Regions from separate parts of the Serratia sp. MMO-28 genome, predicted to be linked through region 2. Evidence: predicted binding sites of a transcription regulator. Region 2 holds the regulator's gene; the other holds the start of a gene.
What was found. The regulator Fur, encoded in region 2, represses iron uptake genes when iron is present. The targets are predictions, from matches to a motif close to ATAATAATGAGAACNACTATCAA.
Positions count from the first base shown of each region.

Region 1: the regulator Fur is predicted to act here: its motif matches at 5,221-5,243, upstream of efeU (iron uptake transporter permease EfeU).

Region 1 covers NZ_JBBCVB010000012.1:30,001-39,053, reverse strand. The annotation lists partial or broken gene WG891_RS12390 (replication endonuclease) at 1-225, opposite strand, end outside; gene phoH (phosphate starvation-inducible protein PhoH) at 406-1,194, opposite strand; gene efeB (iron uptake transporter deferrochelatase/peroxidase subunit) at 1,841-3,145, opposite strand; gene efeO (iron uptake system protein EfeO) at 3,157-4,281, opposite strand; gene efeU (iron uptake transporter permease EfeU) at 4,300-5,145, opposite strand; gene putP (sodium/proline symporter PutP) at 5,381-6,865, opposite strand; gene putA (trifunctional transcriptional regulator/proline dehydrogenase/L-glutamate gamma-semialdehyde dehydrogenase) at 7,566-9,053, shown strand, end outside.
Region 2 covers NZ_JBBCVB010000007.1:74,884-83,936, reverse strand. The annotation lists gene WG891_RS08110 (autotransporter outer membrane beta-barrel domain-containing protein) at 1-402, opposite strand, end outside; gene WG891_RS08105 (hypothetical protein) at 964-1,380, opposite strand; partial or broken gene WG891_RS08100 (LuxR C-terminal-related transcriptional regulator) at 2,019-2,652, shown strand; gene WG891_RS08095 (hybrid sensor histidine kinase/response regulator) at 2,649-4,439, shown strand; gene ybfF (esterase) at 4,550-5,311, shown strand; gene ybfE (LexA regulated protein) at 5,625-5,912, shown strand; gene fldA (flavodoxin FldA) at 6,173-6,712, shown strand; gene fur (ferric iron uptake transcriptional regulator) at 7,037-7,483, shown strand; gene WG891_RS08070 (beta-N-acetylhexosaminidase) at 7,674-9,053, opposite strand, start outside.

The sequences.
Region 1 (9,053 bases), on a different contig from region 2:
GCGGTTCTTTGCCGCGCCGCGTTCGTCACCATCTTCTTTCAGTGCATACCGGCGCATGATGTCGATGATCGGCTGGCGCTGCTGGCGTTCGCAAAACAGCATCATATGCCAGTGCGGCGTCCCGTCATGGTGCGGCTCAACAACACGCATACCGTAAACGCTCAGGCCACGGTCTTTAAACGCGGTGCGGATCTTGCTCCAGACTTTCTGCAAGATGCGATTGCCTACAATCCATTAAGGGGGAAAGCAAGCGTAGAGGCGTCCACATAGTGTCCACACTTGAGTTGCTTTTAGAGGTTTACAGATGTCTACAATACAGCTTAACTCTCTGTTTTTAATTGCACTCCACGTAGTCCGGGGCGTAAGAAAGGCCACCGCAGTGGCCTTTCATAAAGTTCAACGATCTCAATCGTAAGCATTAAGCGTGTGCTGGCAAAGTGCCGAGCGGACGCAGTCTTGTTTGTCAAAGCGGATGATGCCCACCATTTCGTCCTCTTCGAAGCGCTCCAACGCGTCGCTAAGGCCGGATATCACGCCGCGCGGTAAATCGCACTGGGTGATATCGCCATTGACGATCACCGTAACGTTTTCACCCAGGCGCGTCAGGAACATCTTCATCTGGCTGGCCGTAACGTTCTGGGCTTCGTCCAGGATCACTACCGCATTTTCAAAGGTACGCCCGCGCATATAGGCGAAAGGCGCGATCTCTACCTTGCCGATTTCCGGGCGCAGGCAGTATTGCATAAACGACGATCCTAAACGGCGCAGCAGCACGTCATACACCGGCCGGAAATAAGGGGCGAATTTCTCAGAGATATCCCCAGGCAAAAAGCCGAGGTCTTCATCCGCCTGCAGAACCGGACGCGTCACTATAATCCGATCCACCTCTTTATGTATTAAGGCTTCTGCCGCCTTGGCGGCGCTGATAAATGTCTTACCGCAGCCGGCTTCGCCAGTGGCAAATATCAGCTGTTTATTTTCTATCGCTAATAAGTAATGACCCTGAGCTTCGGTTCTCGCCTCAATGGTAGAAGTATCTCGGCTGTCACGTGCCATGCCGATAGACTCAACCCCTCCCATTTGCACCAGAGAGGTCACGCTTTCTTCTTCACGTTGACGATGGCTACGTGCGTCACGGCGAATAACGCGTTTAGCTTCACGACGTGCTTTGATCACTGCTTTCTGTCTTCCCATGGTGGCACCTTACAGTTTGTTTCACCTACCGCAGCGGCATCAGATGCCGTACGATTATGTTTCACACACGTATTAGGTTTTGGCTTCCTTTAGAGCCAATATAAGCCGATGAATAACGTGAATACGCGGCAGCAGGGTAATGCACCGTTTCTTCACAGGACAACGCGAGGGTGGGTACGCAATAAGAGAGTGTGTCAGCCAGATTGCGGCGCAAGAAAAGCCAAGAATTGTTGAGAAATTGAGAGTCGGAGGGAGAGCCCTCGTTATAACGAGAAATCAGGGAGGTGATGTTATTTGTCTTTTGTAGCCCAACCAAGGACTTTACCATTAGCGATCCCCGCAGTGATATTTACAGCATTAAGCTGTGCACCGAGTGAAACTACCGCCAGATGATTACAGTATAATGACATTCAAACTTGCCGTGTTACTAAAATGTAAAAATTTTTAATATTCGCTGTTTTCAGATCGTGCAAAAACACTATATCATGCCGCTCATGCCATTCCAGATAAATTTTTTATCACTTTAAATCAATTAGTTATCATTAAAAATCAGCAATGACATTTTGATTGCCAGATTAAAATAGCAGCAAGCAAAAAGGCACAACCTGCGCTGTGCCTTTAGTAGACAGCTCAACATTTCAGCACTTCAGGTTTGCAACAAACCGCTGGCCAAATAATCACCGGCCTCTTTGACACCCGGTAAAACAAAGAAATACCCGCCACCAATCGGCTTAACGTATTCTTCCAAGGCTTCACCATTCAGCCGTTTCTGCACCGTTAGAAACGCTTTTTCCAGGTCGGACTGATAACAGACAAACAGCAAGCCCATTTCTAATTGGCCAGAATTAGAGACACCCAGCGAATAACTGTAGCCACGGCGCAGCATCAGGCTGCTTTGGGTTTGCGGCGTGCGCGGGTTAGCCAGCCGAATATGCGCGTCCATTGGGATCATTTTCCCCTCTGGGTCTTTGGCATAGTCTGGTTCATCATGCTCGTGCTTCATCCCCAGCGGCGCACCGCTGTGTTTTTCTCGGCCAAAGAGGCTTTGCTGTTCCTGCAGAGGGGTACGATCCCAGAACTCCACGTGGAAACGGATAATGCGCACGGCCTGATAGCTGCCCCCCACCGCCCAGGCAGGTTCACCCGCGTTGTCCCCCACCCACACCACCTGATCCATCAACGGCTTATCGCTGGTTTTCGGGTTAGCGGTGCCGTCTTTAAAACCAAGCAGGTTGATCGGGGTCTCTTTGCCTTTACTGCGCGCCGCATGGGCAGAGATAAACCCTTCACGCTTCCAGCGCACGCTGAGCAAGTCCGGTGCATGCTTGATGATATCGCGCAGCGCGTGGATCACGGTTTCATTGGTATTGGCACAGATTTGCAGCAGCAGATCGCCATGGCATAACGCAGCATCCAGCGAATCGTTCGGGAAGCGCGTCATTTTCTGCAAGCGCAACGGTTTATACGCCTGCAGGCCGAAGCGTTCATCAAACAGCGAAGCACCGACAGACAGGGTGATCGTCAGGTTATCCGGGTAAATTTCCGAGCCCATGATGCCAGAATCCAACGGAGGCAGTTTGGGATCGATCTCCGGCGCTTTTCCCCCGCGGGTGAGAAACGCAATGCGCGTGGTCAACAGGCGGAATAAGCGCTCAAGATCCGTTTTATTGGTGGCCAACACGTCGAAGGCCACCAGCATCATAGCCGCCTGCTGTGGGGTGAGAATACCGGCCTGATGCGCACCATAAAACGGCTGTTTCTGCCAGCGTTCATCCTGCGGCTGCGCCAGGGGTTCTTCGGTTTTATTTGCCGCCTGTGCCAAAGAATTCCCACCCAGCACCAAAGCTCCGCCGATCATGCCCAACCCCTGCAGCAAACGGCGGCGTGATGGCGAGGGCGTGCCTTCTTCCTGAGTTAACGGCCCAGCTTCCGGGCCGAAATGATGACTCATAATACGCCGCCTTAATCCAGACCCAATACGCCGCGCAACTGCGCTAAATCTTCCGCCAGCGCGGTGATCGGCCCTTTCATGGCATTACGATCCGCAGCGGTCAGCTTCTCGTAAGATTCATAACCCTCTGCGGTTTTATACTTCGCCAGCACGCTATCCACCGTTTTAAAGTTGGCATCGATCTTTGCCAGCAATGGCTGATTGGCTTTTTCCAGCAGCGGCCGCAGCAGATTGACGATCTTCTGCGCGCCATCCACGTTGGCCTGGAAATCCCACAGGTCGGTACGGCTGTAACGGTCTTCTTCACCGCTGATCTTGCTGGCCGCCACTTCTTCGATCAGGCCCGCAGCACCGCCCACCACTTTGCTCGGCGGGAAGGTCAGTTCGCCAATGCGTTTTTGCAGTTCAAGCGTGTCGCTATAGAGACGCTCGGCATAGTGCCCCATGCCTTGAGTGCTGTTATCAGCGAACAGCGCTTTTTCAAGACGGTGGAAACCGGTGAAGTGCGGATCTTGCGCCTTGTTCTCATAGTCGTCTTCACGGGCATCAATGCTGCCATCCAGATCGGAGAACAGTTCAGCAATAGGTTCGATACGCTCATAATGCTGGCGGGTTGGCGCATACAGCTTGCGCGCCTGCGCCACATCACCAGCCTTGATCGCCTCGGTGAACAGTTTGCTCTGCTTGACCAGCCCTTCCACCTCTTTGGTAACGTAGACTTTATATTCAGCAATCGGGCCGACCAGATCCAACGCATTCGGTTTGCCATCGGTTGCTGCAGCGGCGGCGGTCACCGTCAGCTTGCCTTTCGGGTTGCTTAACAGGCCACAGGTCATGTCATATTCACCCGGTTCCAGGTTAGCCGTCATTTTCTGGCTGAAGCCCGGCGCGATATTTTCACGCTCCTCCACCACCATTACCCCTTTAAGGATTTCCCACTCCAGGTTCTTCTGGCTGGCGTTGTGCACCACAAACTGGGTCTTCCCTGCCGCAACGGTCAACTGCATGGGCTCACACTGCTGGTCATTAACGGTGACTTTCACCTGCGGCACGTCCGCCGCCAACGCATTGAGGCTGAATGCCAATGCCGGAGTGGCTAACCACAGAGCCTTACGGCGGAATAACGGAGTAGACATATGAGATCCCCTATGAAATCAATGATGAATTTTATGTTGCGCCGGGAACACTGCGGGCCCCGTACGCTGCGGGCGGAAAAAGAAAACCAATGCGGGGATCAGATAAAGGAAATAGACCACCACTTCGCTGACGCTTGGCGCTTCCTGGTAACCGAACATCCCCTCCAGAAGCGTCCCAAGCAGCGAATGCGTCGACAGCGTATTGCTGAGATCGAAGGCGATCGCCTGGAAGTGATTCCACAGGCCCGCTTCGTGGAAAGCGCGGATCGCCCCCGCCGCCAACCCGGCCGCGACGAACAGAATAAACAGGCTGGTCCATTTGAAGAACTTAGCCAGATGCAGCTTCACGCCGCCCCAGTAGATCAGCATACCGACCACGATGGCGCTTCCTAACCCCAGAAGCGCACCGATCGGCGCTGCGCTGCCGACATCCTGCTGGAACGCCGCCAAGAGGAAAAACACCGACTCCAGCCCTTCGCGGGCAACGGCAAAAAACACCATCGCCACCAGCGCCCAGCCTTGGCCCTTGCCGGAGTTGAGCGCGTGATCGATCGCCCCTTCCAGATGCACCTTGACCGACTTGGACACCTTCCGCATCCAGAACACCATATAAGTGAGGATGCAGACTGCCACTATCGCGACCAGCCCTTCGAACAGCTCTTGCTGCTTTTGCGGGAATTCGCCGGTGGTTTGATTGATGAAGATGCCCAATGCCAAACACAGCGCAACGGCAACGATCACACCTATCCACACGATGCCGAGCCATTGGCCCCGTTGAGTACGCTTCAGATAGCTGGCGATCAGGCTGACGATCAGCGCGGCCTCCAGCCCCTCACGGAACATGATAAGAAAGGGAACGAACATAAATAAGTAACCCCTGAAAAGGTGCTGGCACGCGAGCAACCCAGCCGCAAGCAATGTAAAGAAAAGTAAACAAGAACGATAGTGATTATCATTATTGAAAAAAGAAATACAAGAGAGGGGCGCGTGATTTTTACTAATCAAATGTCGCCAGTTGTTACAGCAGGGAGAAAAGCAGGCCAGGAAGGGAGTGATGTTGCAGCCTCCTCCCGATCGTCAGGAGGAGGCTAAACAGGCATTACACCGTTTTAAACTCGGCTTCAGCCAGGTCAAAACGCTCGGTCATGGTCGCCGAAGGCTTGCGCCCCATCAGGCTGACCAGCACGATGGCGATGCTGCCAAACAGGAAGCCAGGGATGATTTCATACAGGTCCAGCCAGGCATACTGCTTCCAGACGATCACGGTGATCGCCCCCACCAGCATACCGGCCAGAGCGCCGTTGCGCGTCATGCGTGACCACATGACCGAGATCAGCACCACCGGGCCAAACGCAGCACCGAACCCTGCCCAGGCATAGCTAACCAGGCCCAATACACGGTTTTCCGGATTGGCGGCCAGCGCGATCGCGATCAGTGCCACCAGCAGCACCATGGCACGCCCCACCCACACCAGCTCACGTTGGCTGGCACCTTTACGCAGGAAGGCTTTGTACAAATCCTCGGTAATCGCGCTTGAACACACCAGCAACTGGCAGCTCAGGGTACTCATCACCGCCGCCAGAATCGCCGACAACAGAATGCCCGCGATCCAAGGGTTGAACAGCAACATGGCCAGCTCAATAAAGACCCGCTCGCCATTCTGTGACACATTCCCCGCCTGTTCCGGGTTATTGGCAAAATAGGCGATGCCGAAGAAACCGACCGCAATGGTGCCGGTCAGGCACAGGATCATCCAGGTCATACTGATCCGGCGTGCGCTGCGGATAGTGCGGTGGGAATCTGCCGCCATGAAGCGCGCCAGAATATGCGGCTGGCCGAAATACCCCAGCCCCCAGCCCATCAGCGACAGAATGGCGACAAAATTCAGCCCTTTCATCATGTCAACGTTGGCCGGGTTTTTAGCGGCAATCACCAGCATCGACGTGTCGATCCCGCCAACGGCGAAAATCACGATCACCGGCGTGAGGATCAGCGCAAAAATCATCAGGCTGGCCTGCACGGTATCGGTCCAGCTCACCGCCAGGAACCCGCCGATAAAGGTGTAAAGGATGGTGGCTGCCGCACCGGCCCACAGCGCCGTGCCGTAGCTCATGCCGAAGGTGCTTTCAAACAGACGCGCACCGGCCACAATGCCCGAGGCACAGTAGATGGTGAAAAACACCAGAATGACGATGGCGGAAATCACCCGCAGCAGCTTGCTGTTGTCTTCAAAACGGCTGGTGAAATAGTCTGGCAGCGTCAGGGCGTTATTGTTGGCTTCGGTATGCACGCGCAACCGGCCAGCCACCAGCTTCCAGTTCAGGTAAGCGCCAATCGTCAGGCCGATGGCGATCCAGCTTTCTGAAATACCGGACAGGAAGATCGCCCCCGGCAGGCCCATCAGCAGCCAGCCGCTCATATCGGATGCCCCGGCGGAAAGCGCGGTCACCACGCTACCCAGGCTGCGGCCGCCCAGAATATAGTCATCAAAGTTGTTGGTCGCCCGGTAGGCGAGTAAGCCGATTAACACCATCCCAAAAATGTACACCAGGAAGGTCACCAGCATCGGTGTGCTCATTGTCATTCAACTCTCCACTTTTATTATTCCCTTTATCTTTCAGACGGCCACGTATTGGCAGGCAGCTGAAATGCATCGGGTATTTTTATGTCATGTATTTCACCCGCCAAGTGCCGGAACGTGGCGCATTGCGATAGGCAGCGGGTAAAGATAGTTTCTGCCCGGCATGGTCTATACCTAAATAATTCGAGTTGCATGCAGGCGGCCAGTTCGAGAGCCGCCAGGAGCATAGAAAACTCTGCGACGGGTGCGAGCAGACGTAGCCAACACCGATGCAACTTGAAGTATGGCGTGTATAAACGCGGGCTATCCTAGATGAGGCCCCCCGCAGCCAACAAGATATTTAACAATAAAGTTACACAAAGTTCACCCTGCGTCACATTTAACCACCCAATAGGTTGCACTCATCCATCATAAAATGAGTTGCACCTCTCCATTATCCCTGTTTAATGCAGGGAAATACGGCCCTGGATAACCGGCAGCCGCAGATGCCCGCAAGATCCGTACCGTAGTTCGATGTTAAAAAACCGATTGAAATCACACTTCAATCACGGCCCTGATTTAACAAGGTTGCACAAAGTTGCAACATGCTGGATATTGTCCGCATTAATAACACAACCTAGCTACGAACCTATCCCAGCAGGCTTATCTGCACGCTCTCTGTATGCCTGATGGGATAGGTTCTAAACACAGGAGTTGGACTGGCATGGGCACTACCACTATGGGCGTGAAGCTTGATGAAGCCACACGTGACCGGATTAAAAGCGCGGCACAGCGCATCGACCGCACGCCGCACTGGCTAATCAAGCAAGCCATTTTTAATTACCTCGAGCGTCTCGAAAGCGGTTCCGATCTTCCCGAACTGCCTGCGCTCGCCGCCGCCGGGCTGGCCGAAGCGGACGACATTATGCCGCAAACCCATGAAGAGTCCCACCAGCCATTCCTGGATTTTGCCGAACAGATCCTGCCGCAGTCCGTCACCCGCGCTGCCATTACCGCCGCCTACCGCCGCCCGGAAACCGAAGCGGTGCCGATGCTGCTGGAACAGGCGCGTCTGCCTGCCGATCAGGCCCAGGCGACCCACAAGCTGGCGTATGGCATCGCCGAGAAGATGCGCAACCAAAAAACGGCCAATGGCCGTGCTGGCATGGTGCAAAGTTTACTGCAGGAGTTTTCGCTGTCTTCACAAGAAGGCGTGGCGCTGATGTGCCTGGCGGAAGCGCTGCTGCGTATCCCAGACAAACCGACGCGCGATGCGTTGATCCGCGACAAAATCAGCAACGGTAACTGGCATTCGCACCTTGGCCGCAGCCCATCGCTGTTCGTCAACGCCACGACTTGGGGCCTGCTGTTTACCGGCAAGCTGGTGTCTACCCACAATGAAACCAACCTGTCGAGTTCGCTGAACCGCATTATCGGCAAGAGCGGCGAACCGTTGATCCGCAAAGGCGTGGATATGGCCATGCGCCTGATGGGCGAGCAGTTTGTCACCGGTGAAACCATCGCTGAAGCGCTGGCCAACGCCCGCAAGCTGGAAGATAAAGGGTTCCGTTATTCTTACGACATGCTGGGCGAAGCGGCGCTGACCGAGGCCGACGCGCAGGCGTATCTGGTGTCTTATCAGCAGGCGATCCACGCCATCGGCAAAGCCTCTAACGGCCGCGGCATCTATGAAGGCCCAGGAATCTCGATCAAGCTTTCAGCTCTGCACCCGCGCTACAGCCGGGCACAATACGATCGCGTAATGGACGAGCTGTATCCGCGCCTGCTGTCGCTGACATTACAGGCACGCCAGTATGATATCGGCATCAACATTGACGCCGAAGAAGCCGATCGGCTGGAGATCTCGCTCGATCTGCTGGAAAAGCTGTGCTTTGAACCACAATTGACGGGCTGGAACGGCATTGGCTTCGTGATCCAGGCTTATCAGAAGCGCTGCCCGTTTGCCATTGATGCGGTGATTGATATGGCAAGCCGCAGCCGTCGTCGCCTGATGATCCGCCTGGTGAAAGGCGCCTACTGGGACAGCGAGATCAAACGTGCCCAGATGGACGGCCTGGAAGGCTACCCGGTTTATACCCGCAAGGTGTATACCGACGTTTCCTATCTGGCCTGCGCCCGTAAGCTGCTGGCCGTACCGAACCTGATCTACCCGCAGTTTGCCACCCACAACGCCCATACCCTGAGCGCCATC
Region 2 (9,053 bases):
GTAGAGAGTCCAACGGGAGTTCGCTCCTGAAATGGAAGCCTCCCCTACAGAACCGGCTTGCCTTGCCAGATAGCCAGCACCGACCGTAGTCGCTTTAGCCCCTTCACTGATAGTGAGCTTGCCTGAGCTAATGTCACCGATTACCAAATCCACTCGGTTCCCTGTTTTCCAACCGTCTGGCTTAGTGCCCGGTACGGTTTCTTCTGTACCGCCGTCAATCACGATTTCGGCTGCACTGGCGCAGCCTACGGAACCGACCATACCGGCCATGGCCAGAAGCAGGCCGGGGGCAATAGCGACTTTGCGGTGTTGAAGGGATTTACCGCCACTGCGGGAGAGTTCAGAAACGGGCACCAGAGAACCCGTGCGGCGGTGGCGTACCAGACGATAAACTTTATTCATACAGAGCAACTCCTCCAATGAGTTTAATAAAATGCTCAGATGTTATTAGATTAATTATTTTTACAACCACAGAAATAAAAAACTCCCGTTTAAGGAAGCTACGCTAAATTATTTTCACATATGCATCAATCATTAACGGAGCATGTTAATAACCATAGAAAACCATTATATCATTAGCCATTTTAAGCTATTTATTAACATCTTACTCAGACAGACAAGAGAAATTCACGCGTATACATTAAAAAACTTATAATTCAATCCAATTGCTCGCTGCGAGAAATAAATTACTTCTTCTGCCTAACAAGAAAGAGTGGTTTTATGCGGCGTAGAGTCTGATTAATCACCACCTATTTTCAGGAAATCAAAGAAAATAACCATGTAGAGACGTTACATCTCAACTTTATTCTTTCCCTTCAGCGGTAATCATTGTGATGACATTAATATTTTCTAAAAATTTCAAAGCATTTATCGAAGCTCCCAGCAAAAGATTGCTGGGAGCTTAATTGACGCTCCATAACGAGTTATCATTGACCGCTAGGCCCACCTCAAAGGCAGTATCAACTACATGTGCCACCGATCAACGATGCCAGTGCTATCGAAAGTGATATAAAGAAAATCCGAATGGTATTCCGTATTTCCTGATACTTTAGCGGATGCCTTGTTCGCACTGTCTGCGGCATCCGATGCCGAGCTAGCCAGGCCAAGAGCACTGGAAACGGCACTTGCCCCGGGGATATAGCCAGCAATAGATGAGGCTGCGCTCAGATTACCTCTTACTTTATACTCCCATCGCACCTCGCCACCAGAATCAGCAGACTGATCATCCGGCACACCGTAAATTGCCTGAACCTGCGCCTTGGTTGTCTGTTTAGGTATAATATGTGCCTTTACATACGATGCACTGAATTTATCTTCCCCCATGGAACTGCAGCCGGCAAGCAGCAAGACCACCATCACACTCCATAAATACATGCGCATATCTTAATCCATTTGATAAACTATTTATTAATGCTAATAACCGAAGTCATCAGCTGTTTTCTTTGCATTAATGACTGTAAGCCAGCAAATCCATATTTATGTATAAAAACCCAAATGCACTGAACGGATAACATCAACAGAATAGAGTCGCTATATACAGCCATTTTATTTAAATAATATGAAAAAAATACTCGCTTATTAAAGCAGGCTGTTATTAACGCGTTGAAATGGTACGAACATAATCCCAAAAGCACAACCCTACTGAAGTAGGGTTTATTTGAAGCAAGAGTACCTTTAATCTAGATGCAACTTTAGCCTGAATATCTGTGCCATCCTATACCCACTTACTTCAAGTTACATGTGTGTTAGCCTTCCTTGATTTATTCAGTACTGGCTGGAATCAGTTCCTGAAGACTCACTGCGTCACACTCTTACCTGCAATTTGAATTTACTAGGGTACTGGCTTAGGTTTTATCTGCGCTGAGCCTATTGGACGGGCCTGTTATTTGTTCTGCTTATTATACACACAAAATGCTGCCACTCGTGTATCTTAACGAGTCGGCATGCCTCAGATAAAAGTGGACCATGACATGCCTAAGTCAACGCGAACGTTACATTGGTGACAAAAGGAGAGTGACGTGAGTAAACCTTACGCTTTAGTCGTTGACGACCACCCGTTGGTGGCCGGGGGCATAGCGGCATTTTTAGGCACACATTGTGGTTACCAACATGTATACGTCGCCACCAGCCGCCAGGAATGTGATGATTTGATCGAACAGAAGGGTCCCCCACAATTGCTGGTCTTGGATTTCTGGTTAGCGGATGGGACGGCTCTTCAATTAATCAGAAAACTTCCACAGGAAAATCCTAATATTCGTCTGCTGGTGATCAGCGGGGATGAAAATAATAATGTTCAACACAAAGCCCGTGAAATGGGAGCACACGGTTTTTTTTCATAAGCACGACTCACCACAGATCTTCAACCAAGCCGTTACGGCGTTGCAAAACGGGCAATTCTGGTTCCCAGATACCTCAGAACCATCGTCATTATCCTCATCAACCGTTAATTATCAGGAGTTTGGGCTGACCCAACGGCAGGCAGAAGTACTGACAATGATGCTCCGGGGATTTTCAAACAAAAGGATCGCCATGACCTTGGCCGTGTCTGAACAGACGATCAAAGAACACATTACCGGTATTCTCAGCAAGCTTGGCGTCAGCAACAGGGTCGAGGCTATCACGTTACTTCAGGGACGACGCTTCACAGTATGATAAATATCCTCAGTGATAAAGCTCCTCAGGGCATCAAGCCGCACTCGCAGCTCCGTTTATTAAACAATGTCCTAGCGCGATTGGTTTTTAGTATCAATGCTGTGCCTTTTGTCGGTATGGTGTTTGCCATTTGGCTCTATAAACTGCAACTCCCTTTAACCCCCATCATCTGTTGGATTGTTCTCTACCTTATTGCCGCCGTACTCGTCAGGATTTGGCATTACCGCTATCGCCAAAAACTGGGGACAACGGCTGACACCGCCATGCTGGCTCAGTGGTTACCTTGGGTGAATCGGGTAGCTTTGCTGCACGGTATCGGTCTGTCTTCGCTGATGATCGTGACAGCCATGAGCCAATCCTTTGATTTCACTCTGCTGCTCAATATCAGCATTGCTGCTATCATCGCCGCCAACGCGACACACCTTACCCCGCTACTGGGCGCATTCCAGCGCTTCTTCATCAGTTGCTGGGGAATATTGCTGGTACTGATCCCTTGGCGTTCGGGTGACGTTTGGCCAATCATCTTCTTGCTTAATCTGCTGTATGCCTTTGCCATTTACCGTCATGCCTTGACCTCACATGCCTTCTTCCTTCAGCAGGTGAAGCTGGAAGAGGACAGTATCTTATTGGCTGAGAAATTCCGCGTGGCAAAGGAAGAAGCGGAACAAGCATTACATGATAAAAACCTGTTCCTCACCACGGCTAGCCACGATCTTCGCCAACCGATTCACGCGATGGGATTTTTGATTGCAGCGATCGTACACAAGAATCGCGATCCCCTGCTGAATCCGCAACTCCATGATCTGCAGGAAAGTGTGCGTTCATTACACTTAATGTTCAACTCACTGTTAGACCTGACAATCATAGAAAATAATGCTGTCAATGTTCCGGCAACAGAAGTGGAATTAGTGCCATTAATCAACTCTATCGTCACTCTGTTTCGTGAAGAGGCGAATAACCGAGGCTTAACGCTACGTGCGCGATTTCCCCAGCAACGCTGCGTTGCTTTAGGCGATCTCTCGCTGCTCAAGCAGTCATTAATCAATCTGACGCACAACGCACTGCGCTATACGCAACAAGGTGGGGTGCTGATCTCTGTTCGCCCGCGTGGTAAAGAGTGGTTGATCGAGGTCTGGGACACCGGGATCGGCGTTGCGGACGCTGAAAAAAGCCAGATTTTCTCCCCCTTCTATCGCCCCGAGCTTGCCTGGCGTATAGACAGTGCCGGGCATGGACTGGGCCTGGCGGTGGTAGCAAGATGCGCGAAACTGATGAAAGTACAGTGCGGAATGAGCTCGATAGAGGGAAAAGGCTCACGTTTTTGGATGCGCGTGCCGGCCAGCGACACCGTGACGGCCCGGGCTCCATTAGCCGTTCAGCAGAAATCGTTATCCGCGCCACACAGAATGCTTACCGGAACCTGTCTGGTCGTCGACGATGATCCGCTGGTCACCGCCGCCTGGGCCAGCTTGATGCAGGCTTGGGGGGTAACGGTACGCTGCGTTGCTTCTGCCAACGAAGCTTTTACCCTGCTTGAAAGTGGTTTTTCTCCACAGGCGATTTTGTGCGATCAGCGCCTGCGCTCGGGTGAGAGTGGGTTCGATATTTTGCAGGAGTTACTCCACCGCTTCCCACAGGCCTGTGGCGCCATGGTCAGCGGCGAGTTTAATTCGGAGATATTGCAACAAGCGGAAAAAGAAGGCTACCTGGTGTTATCCAAGCCCTTGGAACCCTCGCAGCTGCATGCATTGCTTTCACAGTGGCTTTCCCCTGAACAAAATCGATGATTAGCCTCAACAACGTGCGGCTTGCAAGATCACCATGACATTCATCAGGCGGGCCGAGCTCTGCCTAATCATGATATTCTAGCGGGATGTCTTTAAGTCACGAACTCACCATGAAACTACATTATCAACTTTTAGCTTCTAACGCTCCCACGCTACCGGTGGTGTTGATCCACGGCATGTTCGGCAATCTGGATAACCTTGGCGTACTGGCTCGCGATCTGAATCAACAGCATCGGGTCATCAAAGTCGATCTGCGCAATCATGGCCTTTCGCCGCGTGCTGAAGAGATGACTTACCCGGCAATGGCGCAAGATCTGCTGACGCTGCTGGACGACCTGCAGGTGGATAAGGCCATCGTTATCGGCCACTCCATGGGGGGCAAGGCCGCTATGGCGCTGACCGCGATAGCGCCGGAGCGCATTGCACAGCTGATCGTCATCGATATCGCCCCGGTAGCGTATGACGTGCGCCGCCACGACAAGATTTTTACCGCTCTGCAGGCGGTCACCGCTGCCGGTATTACCCAGCGGCAAGCGGCAGCACAGCTCATGCGCGAATATCTGGACGAAGAAGGCGTAATCCAGTTCCTGTTGAAGTCTTTCAATGCCGGAACTTGGCGCTTCAACCTGCCAGTCCTGATCGCACAATACGAAAGCATTATCGGCTGGCAAGAGGTGCCTGCCTGGCCACATCCAACGCTTTTTATCCGCGGTGGGCTTTCGCCTTATGTGCAGGATCAATACCGCGAAAGCATTGCCCGTCAATTCCCTCAGGCCCGGGCTTACGTCGTTGCGGGCACCGGCCATTGGGTGCATGCGGAAAAACCGGACGCCGTGTTGCGGGCTATCCATCGCTTCCTGGATGATGTCTGAGTCAAAATGGTGAAAAAACGTGCTAAAGAGAATGAGTTAGCACGTTTCTGGCTAAGTTAGGCATTGTCGTTGCTCCATCTGCTGGGGTAATATGGCGCGCTATTTCCGACGCCTTTCAGGCTGCAACCTCGTGGGCTGCATATGGCCTGAAATCCTGTGGGATATAATTTTGCCACCCTGTCCAACGAGCAAATCTGTGCTTGGCTGGGGGTAAATTTGGGTTAGGGTTTATTAGCCCGAATGGTGTTAACTGAAGCGTCTTGAAGCGCAAACGCGCTTTTGGATACAAACTCCCTTGCAGTAGTCCGCAACAATGGCAAAAGAACAAACGGATCGCACGACGCTGGATCTGTTCGCAGATGAACGCCGTCCAGGGCGCCCGAAAACCAACCCGCTTTCCCGTGATGAGCAGCTTAGAATCAATAAGCGCAATCAGCTACGGCGTGACAAAGTGCGTGGATTGCGGCGCGTGGAGCTGAAAATCAACGCAGACGCCGTGGATGCTCTGAACAGGCTGGCGGACCAGCGCAACATCAGCCGCAGCGAATTGATTGAACAAATGCTGCTGGCAAAACTGGCGGAAGAACAACCAGAACAATGATCTTGGCAGCCGCACGCGCGGCGCGGCGTTAAGGATGACGCCAGATCAACACCGCTTGCAGTCATTCCCCAGGCATCGCATAAATGCGATAAAACCCCAGAGCAGATTTCTGGCATGATAGACATTTACTGGCAAGAGAGAGTCCCCAGGTTGAACTCTTGCCTTGATCTTACGTAATACGATCCCCAAAGAGTTCGTTGTTGCAGGTAAGCAACCGGCAGACTCCAGGTATCTCATTGAATTAAAAGGTTATCTGTACTATGGCTCATGTAGGCATTTTCTTTGGCAGCGATACTGGCAATACCGAAAACATTGCCAAGATGATCCAGAAAAATCTTCAGCAAAAGTTTGGCAAAGAGGTCGCTGAGATCCGCGACATCGCCAAAAGCAGCAAAGAAGATCTGGAAGCTTTCGACATCCTGCTGCTCGGCATCCCAACCTGGTACTACGGTGAAGCACAGTGTGACTGGGATGATTTTTTCCCAACGCTGGAAGACATCGACTTCAACGGTAAGTTAGTCGCCCTGTTTGGTTGTGGTGACCAAGAAGACTATGCAGAATATTTCTGCGATGCGATGGGTACCATCCGTGACATCATTGAACCACGTGGTGCCGCGATCGTCGGCCACTGGCCAACAAAAGGCTACCACTTCGAAGCCTCTAAAGGCTTGGCAGATGACGATCACTTCGTCGGCCTGGCGATTGACGAAGATCGTCAGCCAGAACTGACCAATGACCGCGTAGATGCCTGGGTCAAACAAATCAGTGAAGAACTGAGCCTGGCCGATATCGTCGGCTAAGCCCTCCAGATATTGCACAAAGCCCTGCAAAGCGCATAGTATTGGCTGCAGGGCTGCCATCGGCATCACGTATTAGAGCAATAGAAGCTACAAGTCTGTAACTTCCCGCACCATCACGGTAGACTGAAGTATCGGTTTATCCCATCCATCAAGACGTTGCATGTACTCTATGCAACAGTGCAGATATACCTTTGTTAACAACCGACGGTTTCTATTTAGGGCAAGCGGTTCTATAATGAGACGCAATTAACTCTTTTTGTGCCGACCGATGCCATAGGCGAAAACGCCTCAACTTGATTAGCATAGTAACAGGACTGAATCCGCATGACTGACAACAATAACGCATTGAAGAAGGCCGGCTTAAAAGTCACGCTTCCGCGACTCAAAATCCTGGAAGTCTTGCAAGATCCGGCATGCCATCACGTCAGTGCGGAAGATCTGTACAAAAAACTGATAGATATGGGTGAAGAAATCGGCTTGGCAACGGTTTACCGCGTGCTGAACCAATTTGATGATGCGGGCATTGTGACGCGTCACAATTTTGAAGGCGGGAAATCCGTGTTCGAACTCACCCAACAGCATCACCATGATCACCTGATTTGCCTGGATTGCGGCAAAGTGATCGAATTCAGCGATGAATCTATCGAAGCGCGTCAACGTGATATCGCCAAGCAGCACGGCATCAAACTCACCAATCACAGTCTGTATCTGTATGGCCATTGTGAAGTGGGTGACTGCCGCGAGAACGATACGCTGCACGACAAAAGATAGCTCTACTGACCAGAATTGAGGAACCGCCCGCGAAACGGCGGTTTTTTTATGCCCGTAATTTACAGGCAAAAAAATCCCCGGACCTGCCGGGGAAAACAACGGCTAAACATAACTCTCTTGCAACACTTCTTTCAGACACAGGACACATTTGCAGCCCATCCGCCGACACGCAGATGGGCTATTTTTTAGCTTAGGCTTTTACTGGCTCAGCACGGCTGAAGCGCTTACCGTCTGGGCTGATAGCACGAACTTGAACATCATCCGCTACGGCCGGGCGTGCGCGATCGTCGTAACGCTGCCACTGTTTGCCACCGTCGGTAGAATATTCAATCCCCAGGCCTGGCAGGGCGATGTTGGCCTCCAGCTTACCATCGACAATGCGTGCCCCTGGGACTGGCAGACGGTAGCTCACGCCGCCTTTATCCAGCTTGGCCAGTTCGCGTTGCCCGATCAGGTTGGCAAAACGCAGCCAATCTTTCTCCAAGGTTTTGGTATCAACCTGATGGGTTTCGCCGCCTTTATACTCGCGACCCGCTTTATAATCCTGCTCCCAACTCGCACGGTGCCAGGCACGTTCTGCGACAGACAGCGCGCGTGGGAAGATCATGTACTCCATTTGCGGATCGGTACGCACAACCTCACTCCACAGCTGGGCGGAGAGACCATAGGCACCCGGCCACGGTTTGTCGCTCTTGGCGCTGAAGTGGTTGCCATCTCGGTCAACCGAAGTTTCAGCATTTTGCGGCAGGTTGTTTGGCGCAAAGCTGAAGATCTTCTGCTCATCGCTGAAACGCGTGCCCCAGTAGTAACCATGCTCGTCTGGGGTCACTTCATACGGGAAGTCCATATAGACATAGTCCGGGTTAGAGATCACCACGTCATAGCCTTTGTTCGCCCAGTCGTTAGCCGAGTCGAAACCGCCCCAGTACAGGGTATCCCAGAAGTTCACCGCAACATTCTTGGTGGCGAAGGCTTTTGAATCTTTGGCATCTTTCAGGCCATCCTGCCACGCCTGCATTCTGTCAATGCCGTGCGCTTTCACCAGTTGGCTGACCTCCAGGCCGAAGTAGCTTGGCAAGTGTTCCATATCTTCCACTTTGCCTTCTTTAACGATCGCCTGACAAACCTGAGACTTGGCCCATGGTTTGTCTTCTTTGCTCAGATCAAGAATGCCCTTGCCCGCTTCCGGCTTCTTCACGTCGGTATAACCGGCACCTAAGCGGATGTTTTTCGCTTCATCCCCACCAAAATGCCAGGTTTGCAGCGGCTGACCGGCTTCTTTGTGCATCTGGGCAACTTCGCCAATCACCTTATCTACAAAGTTCTTGGATGAGTCCAGGCACGGGTTCAGGTAGCTCTGGCGGTTAAAATACTGCACCGAGGTGGTATTAGAGGTATCGGTCGGATCCACCAGACGGAACTCATTCGCCTCTTTCTCTTTGCCTTCAGCCAGCAGTTTCTTGTAGCGCGCTTCCATGGAAACAATCGCTGCACGGGCGTGCGCAGGCATGTCGATCTCAGGGATCACTTCAATCTGGCGTGCCTGAGCATATTTAACGATGTCGATATA